3 regions of the uncultured Citricoccus sp. genome follow, and region 3 is predicted to be linked to each of the others. Evidence: riboswitches for the same ligand, from Rfam matches in the RefSeq annotation. Region 3 holds a riboswitch; each other region holds the start of a gene.
What was found. Region 3 has a riboswitch for S-adenosylmethionine ahead of Q0283_RS10755 (AMP-binding protein). Riboswitches for the same ligand answer to the same signal wherever they lie in the genome.
Positions count from the first base shown of each region.

Region 1: it holds a riboswitch for S-adenosylmethionine, as region 3 does, so the genes downstream of both, Q0283_RS10175 (LLM class flavin-dependent oxidoreductase) here and Q0283_RS10755 (AMP-binding protein) in region 3, are expected to answer to the same signal.
Region 2: it holds a riboswitch for S-adenosylmethionine, as region 3 does, so the genes downstream of both, Q0283_RS10150 (ABC transporter ATP-binding protein) here and Q0283_RS10755 (AMP-binding protein) in region 3, are expected to answer to the same signal.

Region 1 is NZ_CALMQR010000080.1:6,890-10,157, reverse strand. Features, by position in the region: gene Q0283_RS10175 (LLM class flavin-dependent oxidoreductase) at 1-1,142, opposite strand, end outside; SAM riboswitch class I at 1,153-1,254, opposite strand; gene Q0283_RS10170 (anti-sigma factor) at 1,313-2,110, opposite strand; gene Q0283_RS10165 (sigma-70 family RNA polymerase sigma factor) at 2,110-2,715, opposite strand; gene Q0283_RS10160 (hypothetical protein) at 2,852-3,268, opposite strand, start outside.
Region 2 is NZ_CALMQR010000080.1:2,360-5,627, reverse strand. Features, by position in the region: gene Q0283_RS10155 (acyl-CoA dehydrogenase family protein) at 1-1,096, opposite strand, end outside; SAM riboswitch class I at 1,102-1,196, opposite strand; SAM riboswitch class I at 1,313-1,407, shown strand; gene Q0283_RS10150 (ABC transporter ATP-binding protein) at 1,408-2,271, shown strand; gene Q0283_RS10145 (aliphatic sulfonate ABC transporter substrate-binding protein) at 2,417-3,268, shown strand, end outside.
Region 3 is NZ_CALMQR010000088.1:42,484-45,751, forward strand. Features, by position in the region: gene Q0283_RS10755 (AMP-binding protein) at 1-1,850, opposite strand, end outside; SAM riboswitch class I at 1,863-1,985, opposite strand; gene Q0283_RS10760 (sodium:proton antiporter) at 2,099-3,268, shown strand, end outside.

The sequences.
Region 1 (3,268 bases), on a different contig from region 3:
CGCCGCACCGTCCACGGGTTGCCGTCGTCCCCCGAGGCCTTCTTGAAGGTCTCGATGGTGGACTGGATGGCGTTGGACTCCACGTCGCCCAGCGGCTCGTCGAGGTCGAACTGGGACAGGTCGATGCCCATCCAGCCGCTCATCAGCACGAGGCCGCCCTCGACGTCGATGTACTTCGTGAGCTCCTCGTACTTGGCCTGTGCCTCCTCGTCGGTGGCACCCGTGACGATGGTCTGCATGGACATGATGCGGAGGTCGTACGGATCGCGGCCGGCCTCGACGGCGGCCCGGCGGAGCTTCGCCGCGGTGCCCTTGATCAGTTCGGCCGTGGGCGAGTTGATGAACACGGCCTCGGCGTGCTTGCCGGCGAAGGCCCGGCCGCGCGTGGAGGCGCCGGCCTGGTAGATCACGGGGGTGCGCTGCTTGGACGGCTCGGTGAAGGCGATGCCGGGGGTCTTGAAGTACGTGCCCTCGTGCTCGATGCGGTGGACCTTGGACGGGTCGATGAAGACGCCCGACTCCTTGTCGTTGACGACCGCGTCGTCCTCCCACGAGCCCTCGAGCAGCTTGTAGACCACGTCGAGGTACTCGTCGGCGTGGTTGTAGCGCTCGTCGTGCTCCATCTGGTCCTCGTGCCCGAAGTTCCGGGCGGCCGAGGGCAGGTAGCCCGTCACGACGTTCCAGCCCACGCGGCCCTCGGTGAGGTGGTCCAGCGTGGCCAGGCGGCGTGCGAAGGCGTACGGGTGCTCGTAGGCGGTGCCCGCGGTGACGCCGAAGGTGAGGTGCTTGGTCACGGCGGCCATCGGCGGGACCACAAGGATCGGGTCGTTGGTGGGCACCTGGGTGCCGGCCTTCAGGGTGGCCTCGTCCGAGCTGCCGTAGACGTCGTAGGGACCCAGGACGTCGGCGATGAAGATGCCGTCGAACAGCCCCTTCTCCAGCGTCTGGGCCAGCCCCGTCCAGTAGCCCAGGGTGTTGTAGTCGCGGGCGTGGTCGTCCGGGTGGCGCCACAGGCCGGGGGACTGGTGGGCCACGCAGTTCATGTCGAAGGCGTTGAAGAGGATCTCGCGCCGGCCGGCGGGGGTGGTCGGCACCCCTGCGGGCAGTCCGGCGGTGGTGTTCTGGGCATTCGATGACGTCATGGTGATGCTCCTTCCATCGGTCCTGGCGGTAGCACCGGTCCCGCGCCCCGGGGGCGCGTGGTGGTTGCTGCGGCGTCGACGAGCCAGGTCTCTCGGCCGCTCTGGATGGTTACCGGGCAATTGGAGCACACCGTCCGGGGCCGGGACGAATCCGGTGTCCTCCGGTGACGTCAGCCCGCGGCCACCACCACGACAGGATCCGTGGTGGGGGCCGGCGATCCCCCGGCGGGCTCGAGGGTGAGGGCCAGCGCCGCCCTGGCCGGCACCTCGGGCAGCCGGACGAGGGCCAGACCGTCGTCGAGTTCCAGGAGCCCCGCGGACCGGGGCGACTGATCGCCCTCGAGGGTCCACAATTGGTAGACGCGGTCACCCTCCGGGGCAGCAAGGCCCCGGGCGGCCACCACGGTCTCGCCCGAGGGGGCCCGCGCGACCTCGACTGTGCCGCCGCCCGCCACGGGTGCCGTCTCCTGACGGGCTCCGTCCTGTCCGAGTACCTGTTCGATGGCCACCACCTGGTCCTGCTGCGTCAGGCCCCCGTCCTGCCACGGCTGGGCGAGGAGCAGCACTGCGGCGGTCGCGGCCGCCGCCGCAGTGGCGGCCACCGCGGTCCAGGCCCGACGGCGGCCGGGCCAGCGTCGTTCCCGCTGGTCCCGCAGGCTGGTGGGCGCGTCCGGATCCTGCGATCCCGCGGTGGCGGCACCGGCGGACGTCGCCTCGGGACGCACCCCGGTGTGTGCGGACCGGAGGGACCTGGCCTCGGCGTCGACGGCGCCCAGGACGCGGTCCCTCAGCCCGGCAGGCGGCGCCGCGTTCTCGCGGGTGCCCAGACCGTCCGTGGCCCGCAGCAGGGCGTCGGCCTCGGCCCGCAGGACGGGGTCGACGCGCAATCGCTCCTCGATCCGGCGCCGCTCGGCCTCGTCCACGGCATTAAGGGCCCAGGCGGCGAGCAGTTCCCGTTCGTCGGCCATCACTCCACCCCCAGGCAGTCCAGTAGTCGGTGCAGGCCGGTGCGCATCCGTGATTTCACGGTGGCGAGCTTGGCCCCGAGCCGGTCGGCGACCTCTCGGTACGAGAGCCCGCCGTAGTATGCGGCCGTGACGGCCTCGTGTTCCAGGGCCGTCAGCGCACCCAGGCAGTCGGCCACCCGGCCCCGGTCCTCGGCGTCGGTCACCGCCTCGGAGACGTCGTCGTGGTCCCGGCCAAAGGATGCCGCGCCTGCCCGGAGCTCCCGGTCGCGTCGGGACTGGGTGGATCGCACCAGGTCCACGGCCCGCCGGTGGGTGATCGAGCAGACCCAGCCGATCACCGATCCCCGCTCGCGGCGGTACCCCCCGGCGCCACGCCAGGCGTCCAGCAGGGCCTCCTGGGTGACGTCAGCCGCCAGGTCCCGGTCCCGCACCACGCGCAGGGCCAGGCCATACGCACGCGGGGCGACGGCGTCGTAGAAGGCGGCGAAGGCCTGCTGATCCCCCTGGGCGCTGCGCCGGAGGTGGTCCACCAACTGGTCCTCACCGGCCCCGGTCCGCGGGCGCGGGCCTGGGGGCGTGGTCCCCGGTCCGGCGTCGCGCGTCATCCGGCCAGCGTATCCGCGCCCTGCTCCCCCGTGCGAGGCGAGGCCAGGATCGGCGTGGCGCTGGTTCGACCGCGGCGTCCCGGGATGCCCCTGGGGGCAACCGGGACGCCGTGCGCCGGTCACCGGCCCGGACCGGTCACGGGACGAGGGCCTCCGCCATCGAGTCGATGGCCCCGGAGAGCGTCTCCACGTGCATGCCCAGCCCCTCGGCGATGTCCGCGGCCGGCAGTTCTCCACCGCTGATCTCCTCGAAGAACTCCCCGGCCTGCGGGCGGTATCCGTCCAGGTCCATCAGGGCCTGCTCGGCGGCCTCGGTGTCCCCACCGGCCCGGGCCTGCGCATAGTCCACGAAGAACCCGATGTGCTCACGCCACAGTTCCAGGAACGCCGTGCCCTGCTCCTCGCCGGCCAGCGAGCCGATCTTCTCGGCGAGGGCCTTCGAATTGGTGTCCAGGGTGGCGGCCGCCGCGGTGAAGGCCTCCGAGTCGGTGCCACCCTGTGCGGTGTAGGCGGTGAACACGGCGATCCCGGCGAGGTAGACGTGCTCCTGCAG
Region 2 (3,268 bases), on a different contig from region 3:
GTTGCAGGGCCTCGGCGGCAGCACCGTCGTCGCCGCCGTCATCGCCCGCGTCCGCCCCGACGGCGGCTCGCCCGCCCTGGGTGTCGCGCCCCGCGGCCGCGAGCGCCAGCGCCGCGTCCAGGTCACGTCCGGCGGCACGGACCAGTTCCTCGGCGGTGGCCTGCTGGGCGGACAGCTCGCCGATGATCCCCAGGAGCTGGTCGTCCTCCCGCGGGGTGAGCCCGCCCGCGGTGTTCGGTGACCGGCGCCGGCGCTTCGTCTGGTCGACCCCGTCCCTCAGCGCGGCCCGCCCGACCCCGGCGAGCAGGGCCATCAGGGTGGCCTCGTGGTGCAGCGGCACGTGCCCGTCGGCCGGTGGCAGCGCCAGCAGCTCCTCGACGCCGGCCCGGTCGAACTCGACCGTGCCGGTACCGGTCAGCCGCTGGCCGAACCCGTCCCAGTCGTCCTTGACGAGCGTCCGCGGTTGACGGACCCTCACGACGGCGAGCGCCAGCCGCGCGGAGCCCGGGGAGCCTCCGGGGGCACCGGACGCCAGGTTCTGCCGGGAACCGCCGCGACGGCGCCCGGGCAGGGGAACGGCGTCGTCGAGGCGGGCCGTCGCCAGGGTCCACGTGGCGAAGATGCTGCCGGTGGTGTAGTACTTGCGGCCGCTGATCCGCAGCTGGCCGCCCTCGTCCCGGGAGACGGTCGTGTCCATCTCGCCCAGCGCCGGCCCGCGGGCCTCGGACAGCGCGCTGCCGGCCAGTTCGCCGTCCGCCACCCGTTCCAGCCACCTCGTGCGCAGGGCCTCGTCCGGCTGGGCGAGGACGTGCTCGACGAAGCTGAGGTGGCTACGGACCAGGTGCGCCGTGTTCGCGTCCACCGCGGCGAGGTCCATCAGCAGGCGCAGCATGTCCTCCTGCCCGGCACCGGAGCCCCCGGCCTCCACCGGGACGGTGAGCGTGCCGATCCCCACCGCACGGAGCTGCTCGAGAGCGGCGAAGGGCAGGTGACGGCCGGCCTCCCGGGCCGGTTCCCCTCGGGCGATGTCCTGGAGGGCGGGGGCGAACCGCCCGGCCAGGTCCTGGTAGGTGGTGGCGTGCACGGTCGAGGTCATGGAATCTCCCATCGGTCCCGGCGGTAGCACCCGGTCCCCTGTCAAGGGCGGGTTGCTGCGGCGTCGTCGATCCGGGTCTCTCGGCCGCTCTGGATGGCTATGGCTCCATGGGAACAGCCCCGGCACCCCGGTCCGCCACGATGTGACGTTTTGTGTCGAACGCCGTTCCGGTGCCGGATTGACAGGACTCCCCCACGACCTGATTGACTGGACGCGCAACCATCCAGAGCGGCCGAGAGATCTGGCTCCGTGACGCCGCAGCAACCCTCCGCTTCACCGGGCAAGGGTGCTCATGCCAGAAGCGATGGAGAGTGATCACCATGACTGCCCTTGCCGAACTGAGCCCTGCCGGCCGCGCCCCCGCGCGGGCCCGGGGCGCCGCCACCGCCCCGGACGCACCGGAGAGCCTTGCGGTGGAGTTCCGCGGCGTCGGCCGCGCGTTCCCCACCGCCGAGGGCCCCCGGGCCGTGTTGCGGGACATCACCCTGACCGTGGAACCCGGCGAGGTGCTGGCCATCCTCGGCGCCTCCGGTTGCGGCAAGTCCACCCTGCTGCGGGCCGCCGGCGGACTGGACACCGGCAACTCCGGGGACATCCTCATCGGCGGCGAGCCGGTCACCGCCCATGACCCACGCACCGCCGTCGGCTTCCAGGAACCGCGCCTGATGCCCTGGCGCACCCTGCACCAGAACGTGGCCCTGGGCCTGCCGCACGGCACGGGCCGCAGCGAGGGCCGGAAGCGCGTGGACGAGCTGCTCGATCTCGTCGGGCTGGGCGCCCACGCCGATCACCGGCCCCGCGAGGTCTCCGGCGGCATGGCCCAGCGGACCTCGCTGGCCCGGGCACTGGCCCGGCGCCCCGGCGTCCTGCTGCTGGACGAACCGTTCGGCGCCCTCGACGCGCTGACCCGGCTGAAGATGCAGGACCTGCTCCTGGACATCCACGCCCGCACGGCCACCACCATCCTGCTGGTCACCCACGACGTGGACGAGGCACTGCAGCTGGCCGACCGCATCCTGCTGCTCGGCAAGGATCCCGGCGCCGCTGCCGGGGCCACCGCCCGCAAGGTCCTCACCGTGCCCGGGACGCGTCCGCGCCCCCGCAGCTCAGCCGAGCTGGCCGCGCTGCGCTCGGAGCTGCTCGACGGCCTCGGCGTCGACGCCCACCGGCACTGACCGCTCCGGTGCCGCACCGGCGGCACCGCCCCGCCGACTCTGACCGGCGCCCACTGTCCCCGGACCGCCCCCTGCTCGACCCTTCCGCCCCTCTTGTTCCACCCTCCCCGCCCCCGTGCGATCCCCTGTCCTGAAAGGCACCACCATGCGCTCCCGACTCACGCTCTCCGCCGCGGTCCTCGCCGTCTCCGCCCTCGCCCTCACCGGGTGCGTGGCCGGGGAGGGTTCGGGCGGTGACGCCGCCGAGGCCGGTGCCCCGGCTGGCGGTGCCAAGACCCTGGACATCGACTTCGCCACCTACAACCCGCTCTCCCTGGTCATCAAGGAGAAGGGCTGGCTGGAGGAGGAGCTCTCCGACGAGGGCGTCACCGTCAACTGGGTCCAGTCCGCGGGGTCCAACAAGGCCAATGAGGCGCTGCGCGCGGAGGCCGTCGACGTCGGCTCCACCGCCGGCTCCGCGGCCCTGCTGGCCCGCGCCAACGGCACCGAGATCAAGACGATCGGCCTCTACTCCCAGCCGGAGTGGGCGGCCCTGGTCACCACCGCCGACTCGGGCATCACGGAGGTCACCGACCTGGTGGGCAAGAACGTGGCCGCCACCAAGGGCACGGACCCGTACTTCTTCCTCATCCAGGCCCTCGAGGAGGCCGGAGTGGACCCCTCCGAGGTCACCGTCCAGAACCTGCAGCACGCCGACGGCAACTCCGCCCTGGCCAACGGCTCCGTGGACGCCTGGTCCGGACTGGACCCGATCATGGCCGGTGCCGAGGCCGAGGGCGCCGAGCTGTTCTACCGCAACGTGGACTTCAACACGTACGGCTTCCTCAACGCCACCGAGTCCTTCCTCGAGAAGTCCCCCGAGCTGGCCCAGGCCGTGCTGGACGTCTACGAGAAGGCGCGCGCCTGGGCGCTGGAGAACCCCGAGGAGACCGCCGCGATCCTCGCCGAGGTCGCCGGCCTCGAGGAGGACGTGGCCACCACCGTCATCCAGGAGCGC
Region 3 (3,268 bases):
TCGACCACTTCGGGGTGGGACACGAGCGCTGACTCAATCTCGATGGTGGACAGGCGGTGTCCGGAGATGTTGATGACGTCGTCGATGCGGCCGAGGATCCAGGTGTCCCCGTCCTCGTCGACCTTGGCACCGTCGCCGGCCAGGAACCAGCCCTGCCCGGCGTAGTCCTTCCAGTACGAGGTGAAGTAGCGCCTCGGGTTGCCCCACACGGTGCGGGCCATGGCCGGGCCGGTGCGGGTGACCACGACCTTGCCCTGCAGCCCGGCGGCCACGGGCGCCCCGGCGTCGTCCACCACGGCCACGTCCACCCCGGGCAGCGGGCGGGAGCCGCACCCGGGCTTGAACCGCTCGTCCGCCTGGCGCGGGGAGAGCACGGTGGCGCCGGTCTCGGACTGCCACCAGGTGTCCACCATCGGCACGCCCACGGAACCGTCGCGGGGGACCCGCGCGTCGTCGTCGCCGGTCTCGGCCTGGAGCCGGGCGTCCAGCGCGTCCAGGTGCGAGCGGCCGATCTGGGTGCGGGCCCAGGTCCATGCCTCCGGGTTGACGGCCTCTCCCACGGTGCCCACCAGGCGGATCGAGGAGAGGTCGTGCCCCGCGGGGATGCCCTCGGGGAACCAGCCCATCAGCGACCGGACCAGGGTGGGAGCGGTGTAGTAGGAGGTGACGCCGTAGCGCTCGATGACCTCGAAGTGCCGGCCCGGGTGCGGGGCGTTCGGCACGCCCTCGTAGATGACCTCGGTGACGCCGTTGGACAGCGGTCCGTAGATCTCGTAGGTGTGCGCGGTGACCCAGGCGAGATCGGCGGTGCACCAGTGCACGTCCTTCTCCCGCTCGGACACGTCCGGATGGGAGAACAGGTAGTCGTAGGACCAGGAGGCCTGGGTGAGGTAGCCGCCCGAGGTGTGCACGAGGCCCTTGGGCTGTCCGGTGGTGCCCGAGGTGTACATGATGAACAGCGGGGTCTCGGCGTCGAAGTACTCCGGGGTGTGGGTCTCCGGCTGGCGGTCCACGATCTCGTGCCACCACACGTCCCGGCCCTCGGTCCAGCTGATCTGGCCCGGGCCGTCCCCGACCTCGGTGTGGCCGGTGCGGTTGAGCACCAGCACGTGCTCGATCTGGTTCTGGCCGGAGACGGCCTCGTCCGCGTTGTCCTTGACGGGCACGGCCTGGCCGCGGCGGTACTGGCCCTCTGAGGTGACCAGCAGCTTCGCGCCGGTGTCCTCCACGCGGAAGCGCAGCGCCTCGGCGGAGAAGCCGCCGAACACCAGCGAGTGCACCGCGCCGATCCGCGCGCAGGCCAGGGTGATGACGATCGTCTCCACGAGCACCGGCAGGTAGACCACCACGCGGTCGCCCTTGCCGATGCCCAGTTCGAGCAGGGCGTTGGCGGCCTGGCTGACCTTGCGCTGGAGCTGGGCGTAGGTCACGGCGCGGCGGTCACCGGGTTCGCCCTCGAAGTACAGGGCCACCTTCTCCCCGCGGCCGGCGGCCACATGCCGGTCCACGCAGTTCACCGCGACGTTCAACCGGCCGCCCTCGAACCAGCGGATCTCCGGGCCGCGCTCGGCGGCCGGGTCGGCAGGGGTCCAGGAGTGGGTGGTGTGCCAGGGCGTCTCCCACTCGAGGCGCCGCGCGGCGGCATCCCAGAACGCGAGCCGGTCCTCCTCGCGCACGGGCCGGCCGTCCCCGAGCCCGCCGTGCAACAGGCCCGCGGGCCGGCCCGGGTGGACGGAAGGATCGGCGGCGTCCACGACGTCGGCCGGCAGCGGGCCGGGCAGGGCACCGGGGGCGTGGGCGGGGGTGTCGCGCGCGGTGGCGGTGGGAGCGGCGTGCGGGGCAACAGACAAGACAGAACCTTCTTTCCATCGAATCTGGCAGTAGCACCTGGTCCGGTCCTTGCAGTGCCGGGAGGGCACCCCAGGACCATGGACGGGTTGCTGCGGCGTCACGGAGCCAGATCTCTCAGCCGCTCGGGATGGTCGCCTCCACTCTACGACCGGTCCTGTCCGCGGAGCGAAACGGGTGAAGCAGTGCTACGCACCGGCCTGATGCCCTAGTTTTGACGTGCACCGACGCCGACGGACAGGGACTGCACATGGAGGACATCGCACTGCTGGCCGTGGCCGGTGTCCTGATCATCGTGCTGGTCTCGCTGTTCGCGCCCCGGTTAGGCGTCGCGGCGCCGATCCTGCTCGTCCTGGTGGGCATCGGCTGCAGCATGATCCCCGGGGCGCCCCAGATCCTGCTGGACCCGGAATGGATCCTCATGATCGCGCTGCCGCCGATCCTCTACTCGGCGGCGGTCAACGTCCCCATCACGGACTTCCGCCGGGACCTCGGCACCATCAGCGCCCTGTCCGTGTTCCTGGTGATCGCCTCCGCCTTCGCCACGGGGTGGCTGATCTGGTGGCTGCTGCCGGACATCGATCTCGCGGCCGCAGTGGCCCTGGGGGCGGTCATCAGCCCGCCGGATGCCGTCGCGGCCACCTCGATCGGCAAGAGACTGGGCCTGCCGCCCCGGCTGGTGATGATCCTGGAGGGGGAGGGCCTGGTCAACGACGCCACCGCGCTGGTCATGCTCCGCACCGCCATCGCGGCCACCGCCGGCGCCGTGACCTTCTGGGGTGCCATCGGTGACTTCGCCTACGCCGTCAGCGCCGGGATCGTCCTCGGTCTCCTCGTGGGCGCCGGGACCGTCTGGTTCCGGTCCAGGATCCGGCAGCAGCCCGTCCTCACCACGGCGATCTCCCTGACCGTGCCGTTCCTGGCGTACATGCCCGCGGAGAACCTGCACGCCTCGGGCGTCATCGCCGTGGTCACTGCCGGCCTCCTCACCGGTCACCAGGCGCCCCAGCGCCTCAGCGCGGCGGACCGGCTCACCGACCGCACCAACTGGCGCACCATCCAGCTGCTCCTGGAGAACGGCGTGTTCCTGCTTATGGGCTTCGAGATCACCTCGATCGTCGCGGACGCGGAGGCCTCGGGGCGGGGGCTGTGGTTCGCCGTCGGGATCGCCGTGCTGTGCACCGCGGTCCTCGTCGTGGTGCGCATCGCCTTCGTGGTGCCGCTCATCGCCGTGCTCCGGGCGCGGCAGAGGCGGGTCCCCCAGCTCGCGCGGCACCTCGATGCCGCGCTCGAGTCCACGGCGTCCGGGGAGCCGCCCCACCCGCGGACGGTGGCCCGGTTGCGGCGGTGGCGTGCCGATGCGCACTTCCTGGCCACGCAGGGCCTCGGCTGGCGGGGCGGGGCCGTGCTGGCGTGGTCC